4 regions of the Bradyrhizobium sp. CIR18 genome follow, and region 2 is predicted to be linked to each of the others. Evidence: predicted binding sites of a transcription regulator. Region 2 holds the regulator's gene; each other region holds the start of a gene.

Region 1 (7,553 bases), on a different contig from region 2:
CCCTATGGACCCGCAGTTGAACCAACAGAGGTGGACAGGTGGTAACTGGCTACGCGCCTGTTGCGGCGATGGTGAACGGAAGATGTGCCCATTCGCTCGGATTGTTCATCCTCGCGCCGGCGCACCGAGGCCGATCGCGACGGCAGCGAGCAGCAGGACGGATGCGGACACGACCAGCGACAGATGCAGCCCCGCCATGAACGCCCCCTCGGCGGCCACCAGCGAACCGAACAGCGCGACGCCGAGGACGCTGCCGGTCTGCCGCGTCGCGTTCAGGACGCCGGCCGCGATGCCGGAGCGCGCCTTGTCGACGCTGCCCAGCAAGGTCGAGGTCAGCGGCGGAACCAGCAGCCCAAGTCCGCCGCTGATCGCGATCATCTGCGCGCAGATCATCCAATAGCTCGTATCAGCCGCGATCCACAGCAGACCGAGACAGCCGAGCGCCGACGCGCTGGCACCGACCACGATGGTCGGGCACGGGCCGATGCGCTCGGCGAGGTGCGGCGCCAGCAGATTGACCGGCAGCACCGCCGCCATCATCGGCACGAAGGCGAGCCCGGTCCACCACGCCGACAACCCGTTGATCCGCTGGAAATACAGGCTGAGCACGAAGATGAGGCCGTAGATCGCGATATTGACGAGCAGGCCGACCAGCGAGGTCAGCGCGAACAGCCTCTGGCCGAACAGCGACAGCGGCAGCATCGGCTGCGCCGCGCGGCTCTCGCGCCAGATGAAGAGCGCGGCGAGACCTGCGGCACCGACGAAGGCTGCGATCACGGCCGGATGATCCCACCCGAGCGCACCGCCTTCGATGATGGCGCCCGCCAGCGCCCCCAATGCGCCGATCGCGGCAAGCTGGCCGGGCAGATCGATCTCCCGCGAGCGGGCCCGCGTGGTTTCGCTGGCGTAGCGCCAGCTCAGCCACAGGCCGGCGAGCCCGATCGGCAGATTGACCAGGAAAATCGCGCGCCAGCCGACCAGCGTGATCAGCGCACCGCCGACAAAGGGGCCCGCGGTGAGCGCAAGGCTCGCGCCGGCAGCCCAGACCGCGACGGCACGGCCGCGCGCTCGCTCGTCCGGATAGGCATGATTGAGCAGCGCGAGGGAATTCGGCACCAGGATCGCCGCCGCCAGCCCCTGCACCAGCCGCGCTGCGATCAGCACGGCGGCATTGGGCGACAGCGCGCAGGCGAACGAAGCCGCGGTGAAGATGGCGAACCCCGCCATAAAGACGCGCTTGGCGCCGATGCGGTCGCCGAGCGCGCCTGCCGTCAGGATGAAGGCGGCAAACGCGATGGTGTAGGTGCTGACCACCCATTGCAGTTCGGCGACACCGCCGCCGAGCGTCCTGCCCATCGCATCGAGTGCGGTGTTGACGATGGTGACGTCGAGCTGCACCACGCCGTAGCCGAGGCTCATCGCGGCCAGCGTGAGCGAGGTCGCAAGAGGCGAACCGGCGCGCGACGCGCCGGTCCTGTCCTGAAAGATTTCATGCTTGATGGTGGTGGCTCGCATGCTGCACCTCGATTGCAGCCCCATGCGATATATACGCTCTCATTGCGCAGTCATGTTTCGATAATGGACGAAGGATGGATGCTGCGGGCACTCGCCTTACAAGCGGTGTCGTGCCCGGCGCATGCGGGGATTCCAGTACGCCGCGGCTTCTCCGTATCCCATTATTGTCTCTGGAATACTGGATCGCCCGCCCCTGTGCGCAATCGCGCACTAGGCGGGCGATGACGGAGCATATGTGGCGAGAGCGCCGCACGGATAGCCGCGCGGCGCGCCCATCGCTTTACCTTCATCAGCTCGCCGCGCGCAGATTGACCTTGCTCTCGGCGAGCGTGGTCAGCTTTTTGTCGGTCGCCTTCTCCTCCTCAAGCGTCTTGGCGAGCACGGTCGCGCAGTCATTGCGGCCGAGCTGCTTGGCCCAGGCAATCAGGCTGCCGTAGCGTACGATCTCGTAATGTTCGGCGGCCTGCGCCGCGTTGATCAGGGCGGCATCGAGCACCGCCTTGTCGGCGACCTCGCCGGCGGTCTCGTCGGCCTCCTCGATGATGCCGTCGATCGCCGGACAATCGACCGCCTTTACGGGGACGCCGTGCATCTTGAACACTTCTTCGAGCCGCGCGACGTGCTGCTTGGTTTCTTCAAGGTGCGTCAAAAAGCCCTGCTTCAGCTGCGGATCGGTGGCCTTACTGGCCATCTTCGGCAGCGCCTTGGTCAGCTGCTGCTCGGCGTAATAGATGTCCTGGAGCTGGTGCACGAACAGGTCGTTCATGGTCTTGATGTCTTTTGTGAACAGTCCCATCGTTCCGTCCTCTTCGGTTTTGTGGAACACGAAGGCAGCGGCTTGCACGAAAAGCCGCTTATTCCGCCATGTTCGGTTGCTGATGGGGCCCAACGGACACGCGGCATCGACGTTCCAAAAAGACCAAGATGGCTTGCGCTGGAACAATGCGGACGGCACCGGCATCTGAAATGGTGTCGGGATACGAAACGCGCGGGGCCGAACCGGTTTCACGACTCATATGCTTAACGCGCCGCCGATGTGAACCGCGTATGACAAAAGTGACCGGTCCGACGCAGAACCAATTGTTGTCAAGGGCTGCACAAGCCGGTGTTTTTGCCTTAAATGAGCTGGATCATGCCCCGCGATCGATGCCTGCTTTTGGCCGTGATCGTACCCGACTGGCCAATGTCTGGCCTGGTCGGTCTTGCCCCCCGCCGGGAGGATGAATGCACGGACTGCTGCCCGCGCTGCAACGCGGCTTCAAGAGATGGATCGGCTGGCGACGGCTCGGAGTAGCCGCGAGCGTCTTCATCATCGCCTTCGCGATCACCTCGCTGGTGCGAACCCTCAAGGGCATCGATACCGGGGTCATCCTGACCGCGTTAACCGAGATTCCCCGCGGGAGCATCGGGCTGGCGGCGATCTGCGTGTTCTTTGCGTTCTGTACGCTGACCTTCTACGATTTTTTTGCACTGCGAACGATCGGCAAGAAGCACGTGCCGTACCGCATTGCGGCGCTCTCCAGCTTCACGTCCTATTCGATCGGCCACAACATCGGCGCCACGGTCTTCACCGGCGGCGCGATCCGCTTCCGGATCTATTCGGACTACGGGCTGAACGCGATCGACGTCGCCAAGATCTGCTTCCTGTCGGGCCTGACCTTCTGGCTCGGTAACATCTTCGTGCTCTCGATCGGCATGGCGATCCATCCGGATGCGGCGTCCTCGATGGATCAGCTCCCCTCCTCGATCAATCGGCTGATCGCGCTCGGCGGCCTCGCCTCGATCGGTGCCTATCTGGTCTGGCTCTGCATGGGCGAGAAGCGGCGCGAGCTCGGCCAGAAGGGCTGGAAGGTGGTGCTGCCGTCGGCGCCGCTGACGCTGGTCCAGATCCTGATCGGGGTGGTCGATCTCGGCTTCTGCGCCACGGCGATGTACCTGCTGATGCCGGCCAATCCGCCGATCGACTTCATGTCGCTGGCCGTGGTGTTCATCCTGGCGACGCTGCTCGGCTTCGCCAGCCATGCCCCCGGCTCGATCGGCGTGTTCGATGCCGCCATGCTGCTGGCGCTGCCCGAATTCGGCCGCGAGCAACTTCTGGCGACGCTGCTGGTGTTCCGCCTTCTCTATTTCGTGATCCCGTTCGGCCTCGCCATCTCGATCATGGGCACGCGCGAGCTCTGGATGAACGTGGTCGAGCCCTGGCAGGAGCGGCGGCGGCTGGCGGAGGCCTGCGCGCAGGCCAATCTGCCCAAGCAGGTGACGCCGATGGAGCGCGAGCGGATACTGCGCCAGGCCAACAAGCGGTAGGCCACGATCTGGACCCGGCGGGGTTGCGGGCGGCGGAGCAATGCTCTCTTATTTCCGCCTCAACTTTGCCGTTGAAGACGCGGGCCATGATCCCTGTATTCCTTCGTACCCTTTCCGCAGGCGCCCTGTTGCTTGCCGGGATTCTGACGGCCATGCCGCCCGAGCGCGCTAGCGCTCAGGACACCGGCGCCCTGCAGATCAATTGGGAGGTGCGTAACCGCTTCCGGCTGTTCCGCGAGGAGCGCGACTTCCTGCTCCATGTCGAGAACGCCCGCAACCGCAGCATCCTGGCCGCCGAGCAATCGCTGGAGCTCCAGAGCGAAGGCCGCGGCTGGGCCCGCAACATGGTCAACCGGCTCTGCATCGACCTCCAGGGCCGGGTCAACCAGCCCTGCACCCGCGACAACACCAAGGAAAACTACCTCACCCCGATCGATCACCCCGTCACCGTCCGCCTCGTTGGCGCGGTGCCGGTCGGCGCCACCTGCGCCTGGTCGTTCGACGACGGCGACGGGCCACAACAATCGACCTTCGACTGCGCCGAGCCGATCAATTTGCGCGTCCGCTACGGCAAGCAGACGGTCGCGACCGTCGACGTCTCCTCCGGCTCCGATCCGACCCAGCGCGTCCAGACCGAGATCCAGGTCCGCGACATCTTCGTCGCCGGCCTCGGGGACAGCATCGCCTCCGGCGAAGGCAATCCGGACCGGCCGCTGGCGCTGTCGGACGAAGGGTTTTGCTTCCGCTCCTATCTGGGCACCGCCGGCGCGCAGTACTACCGGCCGAGCCGCCACGGCTTCAAAGGCGGCCGCGCCTGCGAGGCGCCGGACACGCTCGCCAACTGGCAGCGCTACAGCGCGCTCTGGTTCAACTCGCCCTGCCACCGCTCGCTCTACAGCTACCAGACGCGCACCGCCCTCGCACTCGCGGTGCGCTACACCCACATCGCAGTGACCTACCTGCCGCTCGCCTGCACCGGTGCCAGCATCGGCGACGGCCTGCTCGGCTCGCAGCGCGCCCGCGAATGCCCGCCCGGCAAGACCGGTGTCTGCAACACCAGCGTGAACGCGCAAGTCGCCGAGTTGCGCGAGGCGGTCACCGCGGCGAAGAAGCGCCAGCCCGACCGCACGCTCGACCTCGTGCTGCTCTCTGTCGGCGCCAACGACGTCTATTTCTCCGGTCTCGTTGCCGACGTGATCGTCGAGACCGCGACCGAGCGCGCGCTGTTCCGCCGCTCCGGCGTGATGGCGAGCGTCGACGATTCCCGCGATGCGCTGGCGCGCGAACTGCCGCAGAACTTCGTCAAGCTGCGCGAGGCGCTCAAGCCGCTGGTCGGCGGCGACCTCTCGCATGTCGTCTATGTCTCCTACGCCAACCCCGCGCTCGCCGACGGCGGCGTGCCCTGCCGCGGCGGCCGGGCCGGCTTCGACATCCATCCGGCCTTCAACGCCGATCCGCAGCGCCTTGCCCGCGTCTCGACCTTCGTCGACACCGAGTTCTTGCCGCAGCTGAAGGGGCTCGCCACCTGCACCCGCGGCGCGCTGTGCCGTGATCCCGAAGCCGACCGCATGACGTTCGTCGACGCGCATCAGGCGGCGTTCGCCGATCACGGCTTCTGCGCCCATTCCGGCAACGACCCCGAATTCGACCGCAGCTGCTTTGCCGAGAACGGCCAGAGCTTCAATCCAGACATCGTGAGCGCGGCGAGCCAGCCGATGCTGTGCGGCCGCGGCGCCTCGGAATACCGCGCCTATTTGCCCCGCGCGCGCTGGATCCGTGACGCCAATGACAGCTATTTTGCCGCGATGACCTATCCGCAGGGATTGCCGGCGGCGAGCCAGCCGACCGACATTCACGACGCCACCTGGGGCGTGCTCTCCGCCGTTTATGGCGGCGCGGTGCATCCGAGCGCGGAAGGGCATGCGGCGATGGCGGATGCGGCGCTGCCGGCCGCGAGCGCCGTGCTCGGGCTCGATGCCGTGCCGCCGGGCGTCACGCGCGGATTTCTGCCGCAGCTGTTGCCGAGCGCAAAGCAGTAGCGCGCGCGAAGACTCCTTTTGCGAGTCGTAGCCCGGATGAGCGCAGCGACATCCGGAGCCATCTCCCCGCATATCGCTTCGCTCATGCGGGCTACGCGCAACGTCCTCGCACCTCGGTGTCGCAGCCCGGCTTGACCGGGCGATCCAGTACGCCGCGACGGCAGTCTTGAATCGAGGCTGCGGCGTACTGGATTCCCCGCCTTCGCGCGGAACGACAGCGGAGTGCTTGGTGCTCGCACATCACCATCGCTCGCACATTCACTCCGCGCCAGCATCGTTCCCCGCTACCTGCCGTTTCATCAATCCAAAAACGGTATCGATCGATACCCCCTTGAGCTTGGACACTTTGCCGCGCGCGCCTCTAGGAGTCGGATCGAGGAAACATTTCGACTTGAGGAGGCGCCTGATGAGCGCAGTGGTGTCCGCAGCGGACGTGAGAAGGTCTCGCGTCAGGCTGTTCATCGTGACCATGTTGTTCCTGGTCACCACCGTCAATTATGCCGACCGCGCCACGCTGTCGATCGCAGGCCCCGCGCTGTCCAAGGAGCTGCATCTCGATCCCGTCGCCATGGGCTGGATCTTCTCGGCATTCGGCTGGTCCTATGTCGCGGCGCAGGTCCCGGGCGGCTGGCTGCTCGACCGCTATGGCTCGCGCCTCGTCTATGCCTTCAGCATCATCGTCTGGTCGCTGTTCACGCTGATGCAGGGCTGGGTTGGCTTCCTCAGCGCCGGGACGGCTGTTGTCGTGCTGTTCGCGCTCCGCCTCCTTGTCGGCGTCGCGGAAGCGCCCTCCTTCCCCGCCAACGCCCGCATCGTCGCGGCGTGGTTTCCGGGCAACGAGCGCGGCACCGCGTCGGCCTTCTTCAACTCGGGACAGTATTTCGCCACCGTGATCTTCGCGCCGCTGATGGGCTGGATCGCGCATGCCTATGGCTGGCGCTTCGTGTTCTTCGTGATGGGCGCGCTCGGCATCGTCATGGGCTTCGTCTGGCTCAAGACCATTTACGGCCCGAAGGAGCATCCTTCGATCAACGATGCCGAGTTCGACTACATCAAGGAAGGCGGCGCGCTGGTCGATCTCGACGCACCCAAGAACGATCAGCTGCGCGAGCGTGCGCAAGAGGCCGGCTCCGGCTGGGACCACATCCGCCAGCTGCTCTCCAACCGCATGATGCTCGGCGTCTATCTCGGCCAGTATTGCATCAACACGCTGACCTATTTCTTCCTGACCTGGTTCCCGGTCTACCTGGTCAAGGAGCGCGGCCTGTCGATCCTGCAAGCCGGCTTCGTCGCGACGCTGCCGGCGCTGTGCGGCTTCATCGGCGGCGTGCTCGGCGGCATCATTTCCGATGCGATCCTGCGCCGGACCGGCTCGCTGACCATGGCGCGCAAGATCCCGATCGTCGGCGGCATGCTGCTGTCGATGTCGATCATCGCCTGCAACTATGTCGACGGACAGGCGCTGGTGGTCGGCTTCATGGCGCTCGCCTTCTTCGGCAAGGGCATCGGTGCGCTCGGCTGGGCGGTCGTCTCCGACACCTCGCCGAAGGAAGCCGGCGGCGTCTCCGGCGGCCTGTTCAACACCTTCGGCAATCTCTCCTCGATCACCACGCCGATCGTGATCGGCTACATCCTCGCCGCGACCGGCTCGTTCAACGGCGCGCTGGTGTTCGTGGGCCTCAACGCGCTGGT
Region 2 (7,553 bases):
CGCGCGAGCAGGAGCATTGCGCCTTGAGGACCATCGGATTGAACACGCGCACGCCGCGCTCGTGAAACAGGCGGAACAGCAGCCGCTCGCCGGAGAGCTCGGGATCAATCAGCTCGACGTCCTCGACGGTCTCGATCAGCGAACGCGCCTCGACCCAGGCGTCGTCTTCGGCAACGCTGTGCACCTCGACGCCATCGGGGGCATCGCCGGGATGCAGATCAGCCTGCCGCGCGCGCTCCGCCGCCTTGGGCAGAAACTGCATCAGCATGCCGCCGGCGCGCCAGCGATGCTTGCCGCCGTCGTTGGAGCGCCACTCCTCGCCAACCGCGAGGCGCACGCGCGTCGGGATCTGCTCGGAGCGCAGGAAATATTCGTGGGCGGCGTCTTCGAGGCTGCCGCCGTCGAGCGCGACCAGACCCTGGTAGCGACTCATGTCGGGGCCCTGGTCGATGGTCATGGCGAGATGGCCGCGGCCGAGCAGCGTGCCGGAATCTTTGGTATCGCCGAGACGCGCGGCATCGAAGCGCGCATAGGCCCGCAGGCGATCCGGCGCCATGTAGTCGACGACCAGGAACGACACCGGGCCGTCGGTCTGGGCCTGCAGGATGAAGCGCCCCTCGAATTTCAGCGCCGAGCCGAGCAGCGTCGTCAGCACGATGGCCTCGCCGAGCAGCTTGCCGACCGGCGCGGGGTAATCGTGCTTGGTCAGGATCTCGTCGAGCGCCGGGCCAAGCCGCACCAGGCGCCCGCGCACGTCGAGCGCGTCGACCTCGTAGGGCAACACGGCGTCATCGATCGGAACCGCTGATGGCGCGCGAACCGGGCCTTCGGGGCCGGCTTTCATCTGAGGGGATTGGGAAACCATGGGTCGTTATCTGGGGTCGGTCGGTGGGAAATGGAAGGGGCGCGGGGTGGTGGGTTCGGGGGCGATAAGGTTGCACAACGTTGCGGCAAATTCGATGTCGTCCCGGACAACCGTAAGCGCAGCTCCGGGGCCCATAACCACAGGATGCGGTTTGGCGAAGACCGCTCGCCTCCGCCAGCCCGCCACAAGAGAGATTCCGCGGTATGGGTCCCTGCGTTCGCAGGGACGACAGTTGTGTGTGAGGCGGCCGTCGGGCTTGCAGCGCCCTTACTTCACCGCATCGAAGCACCAGGCCAGGATGCCCTTCTGCGCGTGCAGGCGGTTTTCGGCCTCGTCGAACACGACCGATTGCGGACCGTCGATCACGTCGTCGGTGACTTCCTCGCCGCGATGGGCGGGCAGGCAGTGCATGAACAGCGCATCGGGCTTGGCCAGCGACATCAGCTTGCCGTTGACCTGATAGGGCTTGAGCACGTTGTGGCGGTGCTCGCCTTCCTTGTCGCCCATCGACACCCAGGTGTCGGTGACGACACAGTCGGCGCCGCGCACGGCGGCTTCCGGATCGGTGCCGAGCATGATCGGCGCGCCGGTCGCCTTGATGAAGTCGCGCATCACTTTTTTCGGCGCGAGCTCCGGCGGCGTCGCGACATTGAGCTGAAACTTGAAGCGCTCGGCGGCGTGAGCCCAGGACGCCAGCACATTATTGTCGTCGCCGGTCCAGGCCACCGTCTTGCCCTCGATCGGGCCGCGATGCTCCTCATAGGTCATGAGATCGGCCATCACCTGGCAGGGGTGCGAGCGCCGCGTCAGGCCGTTGATGACGGGCACCGTCGCGTTGGCCGCAAGCTCCAGCAGCGCGTCATGGTTGAGGATACGGATCATGATGGCGTCGACATAGCGCGACAGCACGCGCGCGGTGTCGGCGATGGTCTCGCCGCGGCCGAGCTGCATCTCGGCACCGGTGAGCATGATGGGCTCGCCGCCGAGCTGACGCATCGCGACGTCGAACGACACGCGTGTCCGGGTCGACGGGCGCTCGAAGATCATCGCCAGCGTCTTGCCTTCGAGCGGCCGCACCGGCTGCTGCGCCTTCTGCTTCGCCTTCATGGCGGAGGACGCCGCGAGCATGGTCTTGAGCTCCGACAGCGGCAGCTCGTTGATATCCAGGAAGTGCTTCGGGGACTTGCTCATCAGCTTGCCGCCCGCTTGGTCTGGCTGGACGAGATCGCGGCGCAGGCGCGCTCTAACCGCCCGACGCTGTCCTCGATCTCGGCTTCGGTCACGATCAGCGGTGGCAGGAAACGCACGACATTGTCTCCGGCCCCGACCGTGAGCAGTTTTTCATTGCGCAGCGCCGCGACGAGATCGCCGGAGGGCACCACGGCCTTGATGCCGATCAGAAGGCCCTCGCCGCGCACTTCGCTGACGACATCGCCATGACGGTCGATCACGGCGGCGAGCTTCTGCTTCAGCAGCAGCGACATCTTCTGCACGTGGTCGAAGAAGCCGGGCTTGAGCATGACGTCGAGCACCGCATTGGCCGCGGAGATCGCCAGCGGATTGCCGCCGAAGGTCGAGCCGTGCGAGCCGGGCCCCATGCCGGCTGCCGCATCCGCGGTCGCCAGCACAGCGCCGATCGGGAAGCCGCCGCCGAGCGCCTTTGCCAGCGACATCACGTCAGGCGTGACGCCGGTGCGCCGATAGGCGAACAGATCGCCGCTGCGGCCCATGCCGGTCTGCACCTCGTCGAAGGCCAGCAGCAGGCCCTTCTCGTCGCAAAGCTGGCGCAACGCCTTGAGGAAGGTCGGCGTTGCCGAGCGCACGCCGCCCTCGCCCTGGATCGGCTCGATCAGGATGCCGGCGGTGTGCGGGCTGATCGCCTTCTTGACGGCCTCGATATCGCCATGCGGCACCTGGTCGAAGCCTTCCATGGGCGGGCCGAAGCCTTCGAGATATTTTGCAGAGCCGGTCGCGGCCAGCGTTGCCAGCGTGCGGCCGTGAAAGGCGCCTTCGAAGGTGATGATGCGATAACGTTCCGGATGCCCCTTGGAGAAGTGATGATGGCGGACCAGCTTGATCACACCTTCCAGCGCTTCGGCGCCCGAATTGCAGAAGAACACGAAGTCGGCAAAGCTCTCGTTGCAAAGCCGGCTCGCGAGCTTCTCGCCGTCCGGGCTCTGGAACAGGTTCGACATGTGCCAGAGCTTCGTCGCCTGCTCCTGCAGCGCCTTGATCAGATGCGGGTGGCAATGGCCGAGCGCATTCACAGCTACGCCCGAGGTGAAATCGAGATAGCGATCGCCATTGGTCGCGATCAGCCAGCAGCCTTCGCCGCGCTCGAAGCCGAGGTCGGCTCTGGCGAAAACGGGGAGCAAATGCGGCGCTGCGCTGTTAGTCATGATGTCACTTGAATGTTGCGGACGGTGTGACGCGTGCATTGCGCAACGCACCATCGACCGGCCCGGAAAACGAAACGTGCCGCCTTTTAAGGGCGGCACGCGGGACTATCTTATGCTTGGCAAGACGGGTGTCAATGCCGCCCGGAAAGCCTCAGGAAACGCTGAATCCGTAGTCTTGCGGTGCCGATTTTGCGGGTTTTCACCACGGAACATGTGGAAGCGAGTCGGCGGACTCTTGCGCGGGAGTCACGCCATATTGTAGCGTTTGGATTGTCAGATACGACATCTCGTGCAGCGGTTCTGATCCCAAGAGTCCTCTTGTACCGGCGTAAACGTTCGGGCGTCAGTCACGCGCCCGGCGAGCCTTAAGGGATTCTGACGGCACGGGTTTTTGAAGGCTTAGGCAATCGCTGCGAGGCCCCAGGATGGCTGGCGCGTAGCGAGGGAAAGGGTGCAATGACGGTTTTGACCTGGTCCGACGATCGCGTCGAGCAGCTGAAAAAGCTCTGGGAGGCCGGACTTTCGGCCAGCCAGATCGCAGCTGAGCTCGGCAATGTGACCCGCAATGCCGTGATCGGCAAAGTGCACAGGCTGGGTCTGTCCGGCCGCGCCAAGAGCCCTTCATCGGCAGCGCCCCGGCCGCGCAAGGCGCGTCCTGCGCAGCACATGATGCGGGTGACCCGCCCCATCGCGCGCGGCAACACCGCGCTGGCGCAGGCCTTCGAGGTCGAGGTGGAGGCTGAACCCGTCACCTACGACAACGTGGTGCCGATGGGCCAGCGGCTGTCGCTGCTCGAGCTCAACGAGGCGACCTGCCACTGGCCGGTCGGCGATCCCTCGAGCCCGGATTTCTTCTTCTGCGGCGGCAAGGCACTGTCCGGCCTGCCCTACTGCGCCCAGCACTCGCGCGTGGCGTATCAGCCGGCGGCGGATCGCCGGCGCGCGCCGGCGAAGCCGGGTCCGCGCTGAGTTCGCGGAATTCTCTGATCGTCAAGACTGCAGCCGTCACACGATGACGGCTCCACCAACTCGGTGTCATCCCCGCGAACGCGGGGATCCATAACCACAAGGCGCAGTTGTCGCGCGAGATGGTCACTCCGAGTCTTCGCCAAACCACTGCCTGTGGTTATGGGTCCCTGCTTTTGCAGGGACGACACCGGAGAATGCGGCGGCAGCCCGCCAAAGCCAACGCCAGCAAACCTTACGTCTGCTCCGCCTTCGCGAAGCGGTCGTCGAGCGCGTAGCCGGCGCCGCGGACGGTGCGGATCGGGTCCTGCTCGCGGCCGAGATTGAGCAGCTTGCGCAAGCGGCCGATATGGACGTCGACAGTGCGCTCATCGATGTAGATGTCGCGACCCCAGACGCTGTCGAGCAGCTGCTCGCGCGAGAACACGCGGCCGGGATGCTCCAGGAAGAACTCCAGCAGGCGATATTCGGTCGGGCCGAGATCGATCGGCCGGCCCGAGCGCGCCACGCGGCGCTTGTCGCGGTCGAGCTCGATGTCGCCATAGGCCAGCACTGTCGCGAGCCGCTCAGGACTGGCGCGCCGCAGCAGGCCCTTCACGCGCGCCAAAAGCTCCGGCACCGAGAACGGCTTGACGATGTAGTCGTCGGCGCCGGTCGCAAGCCCCCGCACCCGCTCGCTCTCCTCGCCGCGCGCGGTGAGCATGATGATCGGGAGCTGCTTGGTGTCGGGGCGGGTGCGCAGGCGGCGGCACAGCTCGATGCCCGACAGGCCCGGCAGCATCCAGTCGAGCACGATCAGGTCCGGGATGTGCTCCTTGAGGCGGGTGTCGGCGTCGTCGCCGCGCATGACCGTCTCGACGTCATAGCCGTCGCCTTCGAGGTTGTAGCGAAGCAGCTCGGTGAGAGCTTCCTCGTCCTCAACCACCATAATGCGTGCGCCCATCGGGTCGTCGCTCCTTCAAGTCTTCAGGTATTCGGGACCGTCGTGGCGAAGGTGGTCATGTCGCCCTTCGGCCGCTTGTCGGTGATCGCCTGGCCCTCGATCATGTAGAACACGGTCTCGGCGATGTTGGTGGCGTGGTCGCCGATCCGCTCGATGTTCTTGGCGCAGAACATCAGATGGATGCAGAACGAGATGTTGCGCGGATCCTCCATCATGTAGGTGAGGAGCTCGCGGAACAGCGAGGTGCAGATCGCGTCGACCTCCTCGTCGCCCTTCCACACCGCCATCGCCGCCGGCAGGTCATGCGCGGCATAGGCGTCCAGCACCGACTTGACCTGCTGCTGCACGAGGTCGGTCATGTGCTCCAGGCCGCGGAACAGCTTCAGCGGATGGAAGTCGGTCTCCAGCGCGGCGACGCGCTTGCCCATGTTCTTGGCGAGGTCGCCGATGCGCTCGAGGTCGGTCGCAACGCGCATGGCGCCGACGATCTCGCGCAGGTCCACCGCCATCGGCTGGCGGCGGGCGATGGTGAGCACCGCGCGTTCCTCGATGCGCTTCTGCAGCGCGTCGAGCTCGGCGTCGATGGTGACGACGCGCTGGCCGAGCGCGACGTCGCGGCGGATCAGCGCGTCGACGGAATCGACGATCATGCGCTCGGCGATGCCGCCCATCTCGGCGACCAGGCGGGTGAGCTCCTGGAGGTCGGTGTCGAAAGCCTTTGCGGTATGTTCAGTACCCATGTCGCGTCTCCTCAGCCGAACCGGCCGGTGATGTAATCCTGCGTGCGCCGGTCGCTCGGCGACGTGAAGATCTTGCTGGTGTCGTCGAACTCGATCAGCTCGCCGAGATACATGAAGGCGGTCTTGTCGGAGACGCGCGCCGCCTGCTGCATGTTGTGGGTGACGATCGCGATCGTGTAGTTCTCGGACAGTTCCTGGATCAGCTCCTCGACCTTGGCGGTCGAGATCGGATCGAGCGCCGAGCAGGGCTCGTCGAACAAAATCACTTCAGGGCGCACCGCGACGGTGCGGGCGATGCACAGGCGCTGCTGCTGGCCGCCGGAGAGCGACAGGCCGGAGGCGTTGAGCTTGTCCTTGACCTCGTTCCACAGCGCGCCGCCGCGCAGCGCCTTCTCGACGCGGTCGTCCATCTCGGACTTCGAGATCTTCTCGTAGAGGCGGATGCCGAAGGCGATGTTCTCGTAGATCGTCATCGGGAATGGCGTCGGCTTCTGGAACACCATGCCGACCCGGGCGCGCAGCAGATTGAGGTCGAGCCTGGGGTCGAGGACGTTGGTCTGGTCCAGCATGAGCTGGCCGGTGGCGCGCTGGCCCGGATAGAGATCGTACATCCGGTTGAAGATGCGCAGCAGGGTCGACTTGCCGCAGCCCGACGGGCCGATGAACGCCGTGACGCGGTTGGCGCCCAGCGTCAGGTTGATGTTCTTCAGCGCGTGGTGCTCGCCGTAATAGAAATTGAGATTGCGCACCGTCACCTTGGCCGGGGCTTCCGGCAGCGGCTGCGAGGCCAGATGAGCGTTGGAACTCATGGATACGGACAGGTCGGTCATTTTGCAGTCCTCTCGGCGCCGAGGATGCGCGCGCCAATGTTCAGGGCAAGCACGGTGAGCGTGATCAGCAGCGCGCCGCTCCAGGCGAGCTGCTTCCAATAGGCGTAGGGGCTCTGGACGAAGTTGTTGATGGTAACCGGCAGGTTGGCCATCGTCTTGTTCAGGCCGAGGCTGAAGAACTGGTTCGACAGCGCGGTGAAGAGCAGCGGCGCGGTCTCGCCGGCGACGCGGGCGGTGGCGAGCAGCACGCCGGTGATGAGGCCCGACCGGGCCGCACGATAGGCGATACGCTTGATCACCAGCGAGCGCGGCAGGCCGAGCGCCGAGGCCGCCTCGCGCAGGGGATTCGGCACCAGCAGCAGCATGTCCTCGGTGGTGCGCAGCACGACCGGGATCACGATGACGGCGAGCGCGAGCGCGCCCGCGATCGCGGAGAAGCCACGCATCGGCACCACCACCGCGCCATAGATGAACAGGCCGATGATGATCGAAGGCGCCGAGAGCAGGATGTCGTTGATGAAGCGGATCACCGAGGTCAGCTTGTCGTTGCGGCCGTATTCGGCAAGGTAGGTGCCGGCGAACAGGCCGAGCGGCGCGCCGATGCCGACGCCGATCAACGTCATGATGATCGAACCGACGATCGCGTTGCGCAGGCCGCCTTCGGTCGAACCGGGCGGCGGCGTATCCGCGACGAAGATCTGAAGATTGAGGCCGGCCAGGCCGTTGAAGAGCAGCGTGACCAGGATCAGCGCGAGCCAGGTGACGCCGAAGGCGGCCGCGGCGAAGCAGAGCCCGCGGATGACGATATCC
Region 3 (7,553 bases), on a different contig from region 2:
ACCTGATCTGCTCAGCTTTCCGCCTTGCCTAACCCCCGTCACCTCCGGCATATTCCGCGCCCGGAGGCGGCGTTCCGGATGGGCTCCAAGGATAGGCTCCAAGGCCCCCGGAAAGCCGAAGCAACAAGGATAGCCACGCGGCTCGCGCGGGCAGGGGGAAATCTGTTTGGCCGATGAGTTTATTCTCGAAACGGAAGGCTTGACCAAGGAGTTCGCGGGCTTCTTCGCCGTCCGCGACGTTGCGCTCAAGGTTCGCCGTGGGAGCATTCATGCGTTGATCGGCCCGAACGGGGCCGGCAAGACGACCTGCTTCAATCTTCTGACCAAGTTCCTGAAACCGTCCGCCGGAAAAATCCTCTACAAGGGGCAGGACATCACCGCGATGGCGCCGGCCGACGTGGCCCGCATGGGGCTGGTTCGCTCGTTCCAGATTTCGGCGGTGTTTCCGCATCTCACGGCGCTGGAAAACGTCCGTGTCGCGCTTCAGCGCCAGCACGGCTCTTCGTTCGATTTCTGGCGCTCCAAGTCGGTGCTCAACCGTTTCAACGATCGCGCGCGCGAATTGTTGAACGATGTCGGCCTGAACGAGTTTGCCAACACGCCCGCGGTCGAGATGCCCTACGGGCGCAAGCGTGCACTGGAGATCGCAACCACGCTCGCGCTCGACCCGGAGATGATGCTGCTGGACGAGCCGATGGCCGGCATGGGCCACGAGGACATCGACAAGATCGCGGCGCTGATCAAGCGCATCTCGGCGAAATACACCATCCTGATGGTGGAGCATAATTTAAGCGTCGTGGCCAACCTGTCCGACATCATCACCGTGCTGACGCGCGGCCAGGTGCTCGCGCAGGGCCATTACTCGGAGCTCACCAAGGACGAGCGCGTCAAGGAAGCCTATCTGGGAGCCGGTCATGCCTGACACTGCGATCGCCGAGGCTCCGGCCAAGGCTGCGACCGGCGGAAACATCCTTCAAATCCGCAACCTGGAAGCCTGGTACGGCGAGTCTCACATCCTGCACGGGATCAACTTCGACGTGAACGCGGGCGAGGTCGTCACCCTGCTCGGGCGTAACGGCGCCGGCAAGACGACCACGCTGAAGTCGATCATGGGCATCATCGGCAAGCGTACCGGCTCGGTGAAGTTCAACAACCAGGAGATCATCCGCGCGACCTCCGACAAGATCGCGCGCATGGGCATCGCATTCTGCCCGGAAGAGCGGGGCATATTCTCCAGTCTCGACGTGCGGGAGAATTTGATGCTGCCGCCGGTGGTCCGCGAAGGCGGGCTGCCGCTCGATCAGATCTTCGAGCTGTTTCCGAACCTGAAGGAGCGGCTCAACAGCCAGGGCACCAAGCTGTCCGGTGGCGAGCAGCAAATGCTCGCGATCGCGCGCATCCTGCGCACCGGTGCGAGCTTCCTGATGCTGGACGAGCCGACCGAGGGCCTTGCGCCGGTCATCATCCAGCAGATCGGCCACACCATTGCGCGGCTCAAGAAGGAGGGTTTCACGATCCTCCTGGTCGAGCAGAATTTCCGCTTCGCATCCACCGTCGCCGACCGTTACTACGTGGTCGAGCACGGCAAGATCATTGACGGATTTTCCAATGCGGATCTTGCCGCCAACATGGACAAGCTCCACACCTATCTCGGTGTGTAGCCGAGCAGACCGGACGTGCAAGAGTAACTATCAAAGGAATATTGGGAGGCGGATTATGAAGCACAGCATTTCGGCAATGTTGCTCGGGACGGCCCTGGCGCTCGGCGCGGCAGGTGGCGCGGTTGCGCAGGACAAGAACATCAAGATCGGCGTGCTGACCGACAATTCGGGACTCTATGCCGATCTCGGTGGCTCTGGCTCGACCGTCGCCGCACAGATGGCGATCGAGGATTCCGGGCTCGCTGCCAAGGGCTGGAAGCTCGACCTGATCTCCGCCGACCATCAGAACAAGCCCGACATCGGCTCCACGATTGCTCGGCAATGGATCGACGTCGAGAAGGTCGACATCTTCATGGATGTCCTGAACTCCGGCGTTGCGCTGGCGGTCAACAATGTCGTCAAGGAGAAGAATTCGATCCTGATCGACACGGGTGCGGCGACGTCGGATCTCACCAACGCGCAATGCTCACCGAACACGATCCACTGGGTCTATGATACCTATATGCTGGCCAACAGTACCGGGCAGGCGCTGGTGAAGGCGGGCGGCGACACATGGTATTTTCTCACCGCGGACTACGCCTTTGGCCATGCCCTCGAACGCGACACCGCCGCGGTTGTGGTGAAGTCGGGCGGCAAGGTGATCGGCAATGTCAAGCATCCCCTGAATACTGCCGACTTCTCGTCGTTCCTGCTTCAGGCGCAGGCCTCCAAAGCCAAGATCATCGGCATGGCGAATGCCGGCGGCGACACCACCAACACCATCAAGCAGGCGGCGGAGTTCGGCATCGTCTCGGGCGGCCAGAAGCTTGCGGGCCTGCTGCTCTTCATCACCGACGTGCACTCGCTCGGTCTGAAGGTGGCGCAGGGCCTGAACTTCACCGAGACCTTCTATTGGGACATGAACGACGGTACGCGCGCGTTCTCCAAGCGCTTCTCCGAGCGCATGAAGAACAAGGCGATGCCCTCGATGGTGCAGGCCGGCGTCTACTCGGGTCTGCTGCACTATTTCAAGGCGCTGGAGGCGATGGGCGGCAATCCGCATGACGGGGCCAAGGTGGTCGCCAAGATGAAGGAGATGCCGACGGACGATCCGCTGTTCGGCAAGGGGACGATCCGCGGGGACGGTCGCAAGCTGCATCCCGCCTATCTGTTCGAGGTCAAGAAGCCCGAGGAATCCAAAGGGCCCTGGGACTATTACAAGCTGATCGGCACGACGGCCGCGGATCAGGCGTTCCGGCCGCTGTCCGAGAGCGTCTGTCCGCTCGTGAAGAAGTAAGTGTGACGATGCGAGCCGGCGCAACGGCGCCGGCTTGCTCTTGGGGAACGACGAGAAGGGACCGGGTGCGGGATCGATGCAGGCTCTATACGCTCAGCTACTGGTGGGATTGATCAACGGCTCGTTCTACGCGCTGCTCAGTCTCGGGCTTGCCGTGATTTTCGGCATGCTCAACATCATCAATTTCGCCCATGGCGCGCTCTACATGATGGGCGCCTTCGTTGCCTATTTCCTGTTGAGCCTCGGTGGCATCAACTACTGGTGGGCACTGCTGATCGCACCCGTGATCGTCGGCATCTTCGGCATGATCCTGGAAAGGACCATGCTGCAATGGCTGACCGGGCTCGACCATCTCTACGGCCTGCTCCTGACCTTCGGCATCGCGCTGATCGTGCAGGGCGTGTTCCAGAACTATTTCGGCTCCTCCGGTCTGCCTTACGCCATTCCGGACCAGCTCAAGGGCGGCATGAATCTGGGCTTCATGTTCTTGCCGATCTATCGCGGCTGGGTGGTCGTGTTCTCGCTGGTCGTATGTCTGGCGACATGGTTCCTGATCGAGAAGACCCAGCTCGGCGCTTACCTGCGCGCCGCCACCGAAAATCCGACGCTGGTGCGCGCCTTCGGCATCAACGTGCCGCGCATGATCACGCTGACCTATGGCCTCGGCGTCGGCCTTGCCGCGCTCGCGGGCGTGCTGTCGGCGCCGATCAACCAGGTGCGACCGCTGATGGGCGCCGACCTGATTATCGTGGTGTTCGCGGTGGTCGTGATCGGCGGCATGGGTTCGATCATGGGCTCCATCATCACCGGCTTCGCGCTCGGCGTGATCGAGGGTCTGACCAAGTATTTCTATCCCGAGGCCTCCAACACCGTCGTGTTCGTGCTGATGGTGCTGGTGCTCTTGGTGAAGCCAACGGGATTGACGGGAAGGGCGGCCTGATATGACAACCCTGACGGACGACACGCTGCCGGTGACCCCTCGCGCGATGCGCGACGAGATGATCGCTTTCGTAGTGATGGCGCTGCTGCTGGCGTCGGTACCATTCACGGGCGTCTACCCGTTCTTCGTGATGCAGGCGCTGTGCTTTGCGCTGCTCGCCTGCGCCTTCAATCTGCTGGTCGGCTATGGCGGCCTGCTGTCGTTCGGCCACGCCATGTTCCTGGGGACCGCCGGCTATTGCTGCGCGCATGCGCTGAAAGTGTGGGCGTTGCCGCCTGAGCTCGGCATCCTCGTCGGCATCGCCGCGGCTTTCGTGCTCTCGATCATCACCGGCTACATCTCGATCCGCCGCCAGGGCATCTATTTCTCGATGATCACCCTGGCTCTGTCACAACTCCTGTACTTCATCTACCTCCAGGCCCCGTTCACCCACGGTGAGGACGGCATCCAGGGCATCCCGCAGGGACGCATGTTCGGCGTCTTCGATCTCTCCAAGCCGACGGTGCTCTATTACGTCGTGCTGGTCGGGTTCCTTGCCGGCTTCCTGTTGATCTACCGCATCATCAACTCGCCGTTCGGCGAGGTGCTGAAGTCGATCCGGGAGAACGAGCAGCGCGCGATTTCGCTGGGCTACCGCACCGACCAGTACAAGTTCCTGGCCTTCGTGCTGTCGGGAACGCTGGCCGGTTTTGCCGGTGCGCTGAAGGTCTTTGTGGCGCAGAACGCCTCGCTCACCGACGTCCATTGGTCGATGTCGGGCGAGGTCGTGCTGATGACGCTGGTTGGCGGCCTCGGAACCATCTTCGGCCCCGTGGTCGGTGCCTTCGCGATCATCGCCATGCAGCAATATCTCGCCGGCTTCGGCCAATGGGTGACGGTGATCCAGGGCTCGATCTTCGTGGTCTGCGTGCTCACCTTCCGCCGCGGCGTCATCGGCGAAATCGCGCATTACTTCCGGAGATCGCTCTAACTGGTTGATTTGAAATCGGTTTGCCGGCCGCTTGAAAGCGGTGGATGATCCGGCTCCGCGGGCGTGAGATGACACGCGCGCGGATCGAAAATGGTCTATGACAGTTTCATGACGGCCTGACAGGGCCGGGCCATTTCCAACCGGTAGCCTACCCCCATGATGCGATGGTTTCGTGCTTTCCTGCCCAAGGAAGAACGGTTCTTTGACCTGTTCGACCGGCATGCCCAGACGGTGATCCAGGGCTCCATCGCGCTCCAGGGCATGCTGAACGGGGGCGAGGAGACGCCGGTCTATTGCCAGCGCGTCAACCAGTTCGAGAATGATGCCGACAACATCACCCGCGAGGTGCTGACGGCGGTGCGCCGCACCTTCATCACCCCGTTCGACCGCGGCGACATCAAGAACCTGATCACGTCGATGGACGACGCCATCGACCAGATGCAGCAGACCGCCAAGGCGGTGATGCTGTTCGAGGTCCGCACCTTCGAGCCGCCCATGCGCGAGATCGGCGGGCTTCTGATCGAGTGCGCCAATCTGGTCGGCCGCGCGCTGCCGCTCATGCAGTCGATCGGCCCGAACGTCGCCATGCTGACCGCGATCACGGAGGAGCTCGGCAAGCTCGAGGGCCGCGTCGACGATCTCCACGACATCGGCCTGAAGGAGCTGTTCCTCAAGCATCGCGACGGCAATGCGATGGACTTCATCGTCGGCGTCGAGATCTACGACCACCTCGAGAAGGTGGCGGATCGCTTCGACGACGTCGCGAACGAGATCAACAGCATCGTCATCGAGCAAGTTTAGGGCAGGCCGCTGTGGATGCCGCGTTGGGTCTTCCCGTCCTGGTCGGCTTGATCGCCGTCGCGCTGCTGTTCGATTTCCTGAACGGCCTGCACGACGCCGCCAATTCGATCGCGACCATCGTCTCGACCCGCGTGCTGCGGCCGCAATTCGCGGTGTTCTGGGCCGCGTTCTTCAATTTCGTCGCCTTCATGGTGTTCGGCCTGCACGTCGCCCAGACCATCGGCACCGGTATCATCGATCCCTCGATCGTCGATGCCCAGGTGATCTTCGCGGCCCTGGTCGGCGCCATCGTCTGGAACCTCGTGACCTGGGCGCTCGGCATCCCGTCCTCGTCGTCGCATGCGCTGATCGGCGGGCTCGTCGGCGGCGGCATGGCCAAAGCCGGGATCTCGGCTGCGGTGTGGAGCGGATTGAGCAAGACGGTGCTGGCGATCGTGCTGTCGCCGCTGATCGGCTTCCTGCTCGCGATGATGCTGGTGGCGATCGTGTCCTGGGCCTCGGTGCGCTCGACGCCGTTCGCGGTCGATCGCGCCTTCCGCATCCTGCAATTCGCCTCCGCCTCGCTCTATTCGCTCGGCCATGGCGGCAACGACGCGCAGAAGACCATGGGCATCATCGCGGTGCTGCTCTATTCGCAGGGCCATCTCGGCAGCGACTTCTCGGTGCCGTTCTGGGTGGTGCTGTCCTGCCAGGCGGCGATGGCGCTGGGCACGCTGATGGGCGGCTGGCGCATCGTCCGCACCATGGGCCTGCGCATCACCAAATTGACTCCCATGCAGGGCTTTTGCGCCGAGACCGGCGGGGCCGCGACTTTGTTCATGGCGACCTATCTCGGGGTTCCGGTCTCCACCACGCACACCATCACCGGCGCCATCGTCGGCGTCGGCGCCGCCCGCCGCGTCTCGGCGGTGCGCTGGAACGTTGCCAGCTCGATCGTCTACGCCTGGGTGATCACGATCCCGGCCTCGGCCATCGTGGCGGCGCTGACCTGGTGGGCGGTCAAGATCTTTGTCAAGTAACCAGCTTCAGCCCGACGATCCCGGCGACGATCAGGGCGATGCTGGCAAGACGAAGGGCGGTGGCCGGCTCCCCGAACAGGACAATGCCCAGCGTTGCGGTGCCGACCGCGCCGATGCCGGTCCACACCGCATAGGCGGTTCCGACGGGCAGCGATTTGAGGGCGAGGCCGAGCAGGATGACGCTGCCCGCCATGGCCGCGAGCGTGACGACGGACGGAACAAGTCTGCTAAAACCCTCGGTGTATTTCAGGCCGATCGCCCAGGTGATCTCGAGAAGACCCGCGACGAACAGGATGCTCCAGGCCATGACGACCCTCCCTTCAAGGCAGGGTCGTCCCCGCGGCTGATGGGCGGGGAGGCCGTCCTCCCCCCAAGGCCAGTATGGCCAAGGCCGATATGGGGCTGGCCGGAAGGCTCCGCAATCACCAAATGAGGCTTGATCAGGCCCGTTTTCCCTGCCACACGCTCCCGCCATGTCCGACATCGCCACCACCACAGCCGAATCGCCGGCCCGTTCCCCGCTTGCCGCTGAAGTGGCGCGGCGGCGCACGTTTGCGATCATCTCCCATCCCGACGCCGGCAAGACCACGCTGACCGAAAAGCTGCTGCTGTTCGGCGGCGCCATCAACCTGGCCGGCCAGGTCAAGGCCAAGGGCGAGCGGCGCAACACGCGCTCGGACTGGATGAAGATCGAGCGCGAGCGCGGTATCTCTGTCGTGACCTCGGTGATGACCTTCGAGTTCGAAGGGCTCGTGTTCAACCTGCTGGACACGCCGGGCCACGAGGACTTTTCGGAAGACACCTATCGCACGCTGACCGCGGTCGATTCCGCCGTGATGGTGATCGACGCCGCCAAGGGCATCGAGGCGCGCACCCGAAAGCTGTT
Region 4 (7,553 bases), on a different contig from region 2:
GGCCGGCCGGAATATTATCAGGAGTTCATCCGGATGTACCCGCACGACCCGCTGTGCGACCACGTCCGCTGGCTGCTCAACAACATCCTGCTCTCGCAGGCCTGGCACAAGGCGGTGCTCGTGAATTCGCCGGTTGCCTACAAGACCTTCTATGACAGCTACGGCACCAGCCCCTATGCGCAAATGGCCCTGAAGCTGCAGATGCAGCCGAAGCAGATCCCCTTGATGCAGGCGACCAAGTTCCTGGCTCCGCAGAACATTGCTCCGACCTTCAAGATCGGCAATCTCGGCCAGCCGAAGTACATGCCGCTGCAGCAGGGTAATGGCGGCCAGATCAACGGTAATCTGCCGGTCGTGCAGAAGCCGGTCGACGGCAATGTCATCGGCAAGCTCGGCAATGGTGGCCAGATCGGCAACCTGCCCTCGGGCAACAACCAGCCGAACGGCACGCCGTCACAGACCCCGGGCAAGATCGTCACCCTGCCTGCACCGACCAACACGACCACCAGCAATGGCGGCATCGGCAAGATCGTCACCCTGCCCGCGACCAACAACAAGCCGGACGCTGGCAACGCCAATGGCAAGCCGGGCAAGATCGTGAGCATGCCGGTGAATGTCGGCAAGGGCGGCTCGACTGTCGACGTGAAGCCCGTTCAGACGCAGAACCACCCGATCCGCGTCAACAACGGCAACACCGGCATCGTGAAGCTCAACAACAATCCGGTGAACAAGGTGCAGGTGCAGAACAACGTCCAGAACAACCGCCCGCAGCTCAACACGATGCCGAGCCGCATGGTCAACAGCAACAACAACTTCCGGCAGTCGATGAACCAGGCGCCGAGCATGAATGGCGGCGGCAACCGTCGCGGCGGCTTCATGCACTGATTGGGCGAAGAAGAAGGTGCGCTCCCTCCCCCGCTTGCGGGGGAGGGTTGGGGAGAGGGTCTCTCCGCAACGGGACAATCCCCAAGAGGAAAGAGCCCCACCCGGCGCTTCGCGCCGACCTCCCCCGCAAGCGGGAGAGGTTTCACCGAGCAAGCGGTTAGTTCGATCCACAAGATCGACAAACACAAAGAAGGGGCAGAGCGGCAACGCTCTGCCCCTTCTTCATAAACCCTTAGACGTGGTCATTCCGGGATGCGCCGAAAGGCGCAGGCCCGGAATGACGGCTAGGCCACCAGCTCGGCGAACAGATCCGCGTCGACATTGCCGCCGGAGAGCACGATGACGACGTTCTTGCCGGCGACGTCGAGCCGGCCCGCCAGCAGCGCGGCGAGGCCGACAGCGCCGCCGGGCTCCACCACGAGCTTCAGCTCGCGATAGGCGAAGGCGACGGCGGCGCCGACTTCCTTGTCCGACGCGGTGACGCCGCGCGCGAGCAGCTTGCTGTTGATCGCGAAGGTCATCTCGCCGGGGATCAGGGCCATCAGCGCATCGCAGATGGTGCGGCCCGCGGGTGGATGCGGCTCGCGATGTCCTGCGCTCAGCGAGATGCCGTGATCGTCGAACGCCTCGGGCTCGGCCACCACGATCTCGGCGCGCGGATAGCGTGCCTTCACGGCGGTCGCTACGCCCGCGATCAGGCCGCCGCCGGAGGCCGGTGCGACCACGATGTCGGGGCTAAGGCCGAGGCCCGCCAAGTCTTCCGCGATCTCGCGGCCGGCGGTGCCCTGCCCCGCGATCACGAAGGGATCGTCATAGGGCCTCACCAGCGTCGCGCCGCGCTTTTCGGCGATGCCGCGCGAGATCGCCTCGCGGTCGTCCTTGTCGCGATCATAGAGCACGACCTCGGCGCCATAGGATTTGGTGCGCTCGCGCTTCGACAGCGGCGCATCCGCAGGCATCACGATGGTCGCCTGCATGTCGAGGATTTTTGCCGCGGCCGCCACGCCCTGGGCGTGGTTGCCAGAGGAGAACGCCACGACGCCGCCGGCGCGCTTGTCCTGCGGGATCGAGAACACCTTGTTGAAGGCGCCGCGGAACTTGAACGAGCCGGTGCGCTGGAGCATCTCCGGTTTCAAGAACACCTTCGCGCCGACGCGCTCGTTGAGCACGGGAAAGGACAACAGCGGAGTGCGGATGGCGTAGGGCGCGATCACGCGCGCTGCGGCGTCGATATCGGCGGGGCCGATCGGGAGGAGCTGTTCGGTCATGGCCGAATGTTATCGCGGCCGATGAGGCCCGGGCAAGACACCTCCGCGCGAGGATTTTCCCCATAGCGTTTTCGAGCGAAGTGGAAACCGGTTCGCGTGAAGAAAACGCGTCAAAACAAGAATCTAGAGCTATTTCGATCCATCGGATCGAGATAGCTCTAGGCCACGAAGCGCGGCTGTTCCGCGCCGTTCCGGCCAGGCAGCACCGCGCCTACCGCCTCAATGCTGGCCACAAAGGCCCTCGCCGAGGCTTCCCAGGTGTAATTGGCCGCGAACGCGACGCAGTCCTGCCGGGAGATATCCAATGCCGCGAAGCAGGCGCTGCGCAAGTCGTGATCGAGCGCGCCGACCGGGGCATCACCGATGACGTCGCGGGGGCCCTTCACCGGGAAAGCGGCCACCGGCAGGCCGCTTGCGAGCGCTTCGAGCAGCACCAGGCCGAACGTGTCGGTCTTGCTCGGAAACACGAAGACGTCGGCGGCCGCATAGATATCCGCCAGTTCCTCGCCGTGCTTCTCGCCGAGGAAGATCGCATCGGGATAGGCCTCTTCGAGCGAGGCGCGCGCGGGGCCGTCGCCGACGATGACCTTGGTGCCGGGCAGATCGAGGTCGAGGAAGCCCTCGAGATTCTTCTCCACGGCGACGCGGCCGACCGACAGGAACACCGGCGCCGGCAGGCAGAGATCGATGGCGCGGGGGTGGAACAGCTGGGTGTCGACGCCGCGCGGCCACAGCACGACATTGTCGAAGCCGCGCTCGGTCAGCTCGCGGGCGAGCGCAGGCGTTGCAGCCATCACGGCGCGGCTGGCGCTGTGGAAGCGGCGCAGCGCCCGCCAGATCAGCGAGCCCGGCACCGGCACGCGGGCGCGGACATATTCGGGAAAGCGGGTGTGGAAGCTGGTCGTGAACGGCAGCCTGCGCTGGCGGCAGTAGCGGCGGACCATCAGGCCGATCGGCCCTTCGGTCGCGATGTGGATGCTGTCGGGGCGCGCCTCCGCGATCAGCTTCGCAATGCGCGCCGGACGCGGCATCGCCAGACGCACGTCGCGATAGCTCGGCATCGCAAAGGTGCGGAACGATTGCGGCGTCAGGAATGTGAATTCGACGCCGAGGCTTTTGCCGGCGTCGGCGAGCTTGGTCAGCGTCCGAACCACACCGTTGACTTGCGGGTGCCAGGCGTCGGTCGCGACCAGGATGCGCATCAGGCGGCCTCTGTTATGCAGCTCTGGCTGCAACCTGCGGGACTTGTGCCGGCTTCTGCAAATGATCCGCCCAGGTGATGATCTCGAAATGGCCGTCGTCGTGCTCGACCAGGGCCGTGCAGCTCTCGACCCAGTCGCCGCAATTCATGTAGCGGATGCCGCCCTCGTCGCGGATCACGGCGTAGTGGATGTGGCCGCAGATCACGCCGTCGGCGTCGTGGCGCCGCGCCTCGGCGGCGAGCGCCTGCTCGAACGCGCCGATATAGTTGACGGCGTTCTTGACCTTCTGCTTGGCCCATTGCGACAGCGACCAATAGGGCACGCCAAACAGGCGGCGGAAGAAGTTGACGAAGCGATTCATCTGGATCGCGAAGTCGTAGGCCTTGTCGCCGAGATGGGCGAGCCAGCGCGCGTTCTGCACCACGAGGTCGAAGATGTCGCCGTGGATGACGAGATAACGCTTGCCGTCCACGCCGGTGTGGACGGTGTTCTCGACGACGTCGATGCCGCCGAAATGCGTGCCGTAATAGTTGCGCAGGAACTCGTCGTGATTGCCGGGGATGTAGACGACCTTGGCGCCCTTGCGCGCCTTGCGCAGCAGCTTCTGCACGAGGTCATTGTGGGATTGCGGCCAGTTCCAGCTCGATTTCAGCGCCCAGCCGTCGACGATGTCGCCGACCAGATAGATCGTGTCGGCATCATGGTAGCGCAGGAAGTCGAGCAGAAGATCGGCTTGAGAACCGCGGGCTCCGAGATGAACGTCGGAGATGAACAACGTGCGAAAGCGCCGCTCCGGGCTCTCGTCACTCACATCGTAACTTCCCATGCGCCAGCCTGTAACAATGTCCCGTGACAGGGGGATGACCGATTGAACTTTTGAGGCACCTTCAGATACGAATCACGCCTTGCCTCGCCCTCTCCGCGAATATCAGTCGCATGCGACAATCAGGCGACATGGCGCCGCAGGGGGCGCCGCAGCAATCCTACCCTCCCCCTCCAGGGGAGGGTGAACTACCCACACGAGCAGCGCTGAACAGACGAACGCCTGCGCTCCCGCTGGCCGCTCGCCTCAGTAGAACTTGTGGAAATGATGGACCGGGCCGTGGCCGTGCCCGACGCTGAAGCGGTCAGCGGCTGCGATGGCCGCGCTGATCCAGGTCTTGGCGTTGCGCACGACAAGCTCCAGACCTTCGCCCTTGGCGAGCCCCGCCGCGACCGCCGAGGACAGCGAGCAGCCGGTGCCATGGGTGTTGCGTGTGGCAACGCGCGGCGCCGCAAGCGCGATCGTGCTTTCGGACGTGACGAGATAGTCGGTACTCTCGGCGCCCTCGCCGTGTCCGCCCTTGATCAGGACCGCACCGCAGCCGAGCGCCAGCAGGCGATGCCCCTGGGTTTCGATCTCGGCCTCGCTTGCAGCGACCGGCTCGTCGAGCAGAGCCGCGGCCTCCGGCAGATTGGGCGTGATCACCGACGCCAGCGGTATCAGTTTTGTGCGGAGCGCGTCGACGGCCTCGGATGCCAGCAGCCGGTCGCCGGAGGTCGCCACCATCACGGGATCGAGCACGACATGGCCGGGCGCCCAGCGCGACAGCGCGGCCGCGATCGCATCGATACTGGCGACCTGGGCCACCATGCCGATCTTCACCGCGCCAATGTCGAGATCGGAAAACACCGCATCGATCTGCGCGGTGACGAACTCGGCCGGCACCGCATGAATGCCGGTGACGCCGCGCGTGTTCTGCGCGGTCAAGGCCGTAATGACGGACGCGCCGTAGACGCCGAGCGCGGCAAACGTCTTCAGGTCGGCCTGGATGCCGGCGCCGCCGCTCGAATCGGAGCCGGCGATGGTGAGTGCGACCGGGGTCGTCATCGCCGGACACCTTTGCTGGATACAGACACCGCCATGGCCTGTCCTAGCGCGGCCGTGGAACACCGGCAAGCGCACCGAGCCGTGTCCGATAGTGATTCGCGACGCCGTGCATTCCCTGCGAATCAGGCAAACAGCGGGCCGCCTCGCCCCGCAATCGTGCGGACTTGAAAATGCAACCGCGCCGGACCCTTGGTATAGTCTCGAACCTCACCTGCTTCGCCGAAGAGCGCGAGGTGAGAGTGGAACTGTCCAGCGACACCCATGTTGCGGGCTCACGGCCCGCAAGCCGCCTGGAACGGAATCTTGGGGTGGGAATGATGTGGGCCTTTTTTGAACGTCTCCTCGACTCGTCCATGCTGTCGCCGCACGGCATCTGCCTGTTGTGGGAGCCTGAGCTGATCTGGCTTCACGTCGTGTCCGACGCCTGCATCGCCGCCGCCTATTTTTCGATTCCGTTTGCCCTTGCGATCCTGGTCACCAAGCGGCGCGACCTAAAGTTCGGCTGGGTCTATTGGGCCTTCGCGATTTTCATCATGGCGTGCGGCCTCACCCATGTGCTGTCGATCTACACGCTCTGGGTCCCGGTCTATGGCATCGAGGGCATGGTCAAGGCGGCGACCGCGGTGGCATCCGTGGTCACGGCGGGCGCGCTCTGGCCGCTGCTGCCGAAGATCCTGACGATCCCCTCGCCGTTCGAGCTGCGGCAGGTCCAGGCCGCGCTCGAGGAGGAGGAGATCAAGAGCCGGGACGCGACGCTGCTGCTCAAGCAGGTCAGCGACGCCCAGCGCGCGATGCGCGAGAGCGTGGCGCGCCTCACCGCGATCGTCGAGACCGCGGTCGACGGGGTCATCCTGCTCGACGCGCAGGACCATATTCTGCTGTTCAATCCGGCCTGCGAGCGCTTGTTCGGCTACTCTGCCGACGAGGTCATGGGCCGGAACGTCAGGATGCTGATGCCCGAGGCGGGCACCGCGCCCGACAGCCACGCAAGGCATTTCGCGACCGCCGGCGAGGCCATCGGCCTGCGCAAGGACGGTTCGACCTTTCCGATGGACGTGTCGGTCGGCCGGACCCGGCAGGACGGCGAATTGATCTTCGTCGGCATCGTCCACGACCTGACCGCGCGCAAGCTGACCGAGCAGCAGCTCCAGCAGGCGCAGAAGATGGAGACGGTCGGCCAGCTCTCCGGCGGCATCGCCCACGACTTCAACAACCTGCTCACCGTCATCATCGGCAACGCCGAGCATCTGAGCGAGCAGCTCAAGGCGAGGCCCGACCTGCGCCGCTTTTCCGAGGACATCTGCCAGTCGGGTGAGCGGGGCGCCGAGCTGACGCAGCGCCTGCTCGCGTTCAGTCGCCGCCAGTTGCTGCAGCCCCAGACGATCGATTGCCGCGGCCTGCTCGAGTCCATGTTCAAGCTGCTCAAGCGCACCTTGCGCGAGGACATCGAGATCAGGACGGCTTCCAGGCCCGGCACGATCGTGGCCTTCGCGGATCGGGCCCAGCTCGAATCCGCCGTGCTCAACCTTGCGCTCAATGCGCAGGATGCCATGCCGGCCGGTGGTCATCTGACCCTGAGCACGGAGTTGACGACACTCGACGACGACTATCGCGCCCTTCACCCCGAAGTCGCATCCGGCAGCTATGTGTTGATCTCGATCACCGACGACGGCGAAGGCATGACGCCGGACGTCACCCGGCGCGTGTTCGAGCCGTTCTTCACCACCAAGGAGGTCGGCAAGGGCTCGGGCCTCGGCCTCAGCATGGTCTATGGTTTCGCCAAGCAATCCAATGGCCATGTCACGATCTACAGCGAGCCGGGCCTTGGGACGACGGTCCGGATCTATTTGCCGCGCGCGGACATTGGATCATCGCACGCCGAGCTTTCCGATGGCGAGGACGCGGCGCCCCGAGGATACGAGACGATCCTGATCGCCGAGGACGATCCGTTCGTTCGCTCCTCCGCCATTCGCAGGGTGGAAGCTCTCGGATATCGCGTCGTTGCCGCGGTCAACGGCAAGGAGGCCTTGCAGCAGCTGCGTACCGAGCCCGGTATCGACATGCTGTTCACCGACATCGTGATGCCCGGCGGCATGAGCGGCTGGGAGCTCGCCGACCAAGCGCGGCGGATTCGTCCCGGTCTGCCGGTCCTGTTTACCTCGGGCTACGCGCTGGAGACCCTGGTCGAGCAGGGCCACGCGCATGCGCAGGCGATCGTGCTGACCAAGCCCTATCGCAAGGTCGAGCTCGCCCAGCGGCTCAGAGACGCATTCGCCGCGGCCGTGGTGACGTCCTAAACGAGGGACCGGCATCTGGCGGCCGGCAAGT

What was found. The regulator PhoB, encoded in region 2, activates phosphate uptake and scavenging genes when phosphate is short. The targets are predictions, from matches to a motif close to TGTCATNNANCTGTCAT.
Region 1: GGD65_RS12835 (YbhN family protein) is a predicted target of PhoB. The motif match lies at 2,552-2,568, and genes of this name have one in related genera.
Region 3: GGD65_RS27205 (DUF47 domain-containing protein) is a predicted target of PhoB. The motif match lies at 4,945-4,961, and genes of this name have one in related genera.
Region 4: GGD65_RS12645 (UDP-2,3-diacylglucosamine diphosphatase) is a predicted target of PhoB. The motif match lies at 4,205-4,221, and genes of this name have one in related genera.

What each region holds. Positions count from the first base shown of each region.
Region 1 covers NZ_JACIHF010000002.1:918,278-925,830, reverse strand. Annotated here, with positions in the region: gene GGD65_RS12845 (MFS transporter) at 106-1,515, opposite strand; gene GGD65_RS12840 (ferritin-like domain-containing protein) at 1,805-2,311, opposite strand; gene GGD65_RS12835 (YbhN family protein) at 2,740-3,822, shown strand; gene GGD65_RS12830 (hypothetical protein) at 3,909-5,861, shown strand; gene GGD65_RS12825 (MFS transporter) at 6,268-7,553, shown strand, end outside.
Region 2 covers NZ_JACIHF010000003.1:268,649-276,201, forward strand. Annotated here, with positions in the region: gene GGD65_RS14250 (Hsp33 family molecular chaperone) at 1-865, opposite strand, end outside; gene argF (ornithine carbamoyltransferase) at 1,133-2,056, opposite strand; gene GGD65_RS14260 (aspartate aminotransferase family protein) at 2,056-3,264, opposite strand; gene GGD65_RS14265 (GcrA family cell cycle regulator) at 3,721-4,233, shown strand; gene phoB (phosphate regulon transcriptional regulator PhoB) at 4,466-5,173, opposite strand; gene phoU (phosphate signaling complex protein PhoU) at 5,197-5,913, opposite strand; gene pstB (phosphate ABC transporter ATP-binding protein PstB) at 5,925-6,743, opposite strand; gene pstA (phosphate ABC transporter permease PstA) at 6,740-7,553, opposite strand, start outside.
Region 3 covers NZ_JACIHF010000010.1:107,736-115,288, reverse strand. Annotated here, with positions in the region: gene GGD65_RS27230 (ABC transporter ATP-binding protein) at 167-922, shown strand; gene GGD65_RS27225 (ABC transporter ATP-binding protein) at 915-1,661, shown strand; gene GGD65_RS27220 (ABC transporter substrate-binding protein) at 1,717-2,937, shown strand; gene GGD65_RS27215 (branched-chain amino acid ABC transporter permease) at 3,014-3,877, shown strand; gene GGD65_RS27210 (branched-chain amino acid ABC transporter permease) at 3,879-4,847, shown strand; gene GGD65_RS27205 (DUF47 domain-containing protein) at 5,004-5,648, shown strand; gene GGD65_RS27200 (inorganic phosphate transporter) at 5,660-6,667, shown strand; gene sugE (quaternary ammonium compound efflux SMR transporter SugE) at 6,660-6,974, opposite strand; gene GGD65_RS27190 (peptide chain release factor 3) at 7,141-7,553, shown strand, end outside.
Region 4 covers NZ_JACIHF010000002.1:873,399-880,951, reverse strand. Annotated here, with positions in the region: gene GGD65_RS12660 (caspase family protein) at 1-885, shown strand, start outside; gene GGD65_RS12655 (threonine/serine dehydratase) at 1,170-2,153, opposite strand; gene GGD65_RS12650 (glycosyltransferase family 1 protein) at 2,312-3,355, opposite strand; gene GGD65_RS12645 (UDP-2,3-diacylglucosamine diphosphatase) at 3,369-4,181, opposite strand; gene thiD (bifunctional hydroxymethylpyrimidine kinase/phosphomethylpyrimidine kinase) at 4,425-5,225, opposite strand; gene GGD65_RS12635 (PAS domain S-box protein) at 5,579-7,522, shown strand.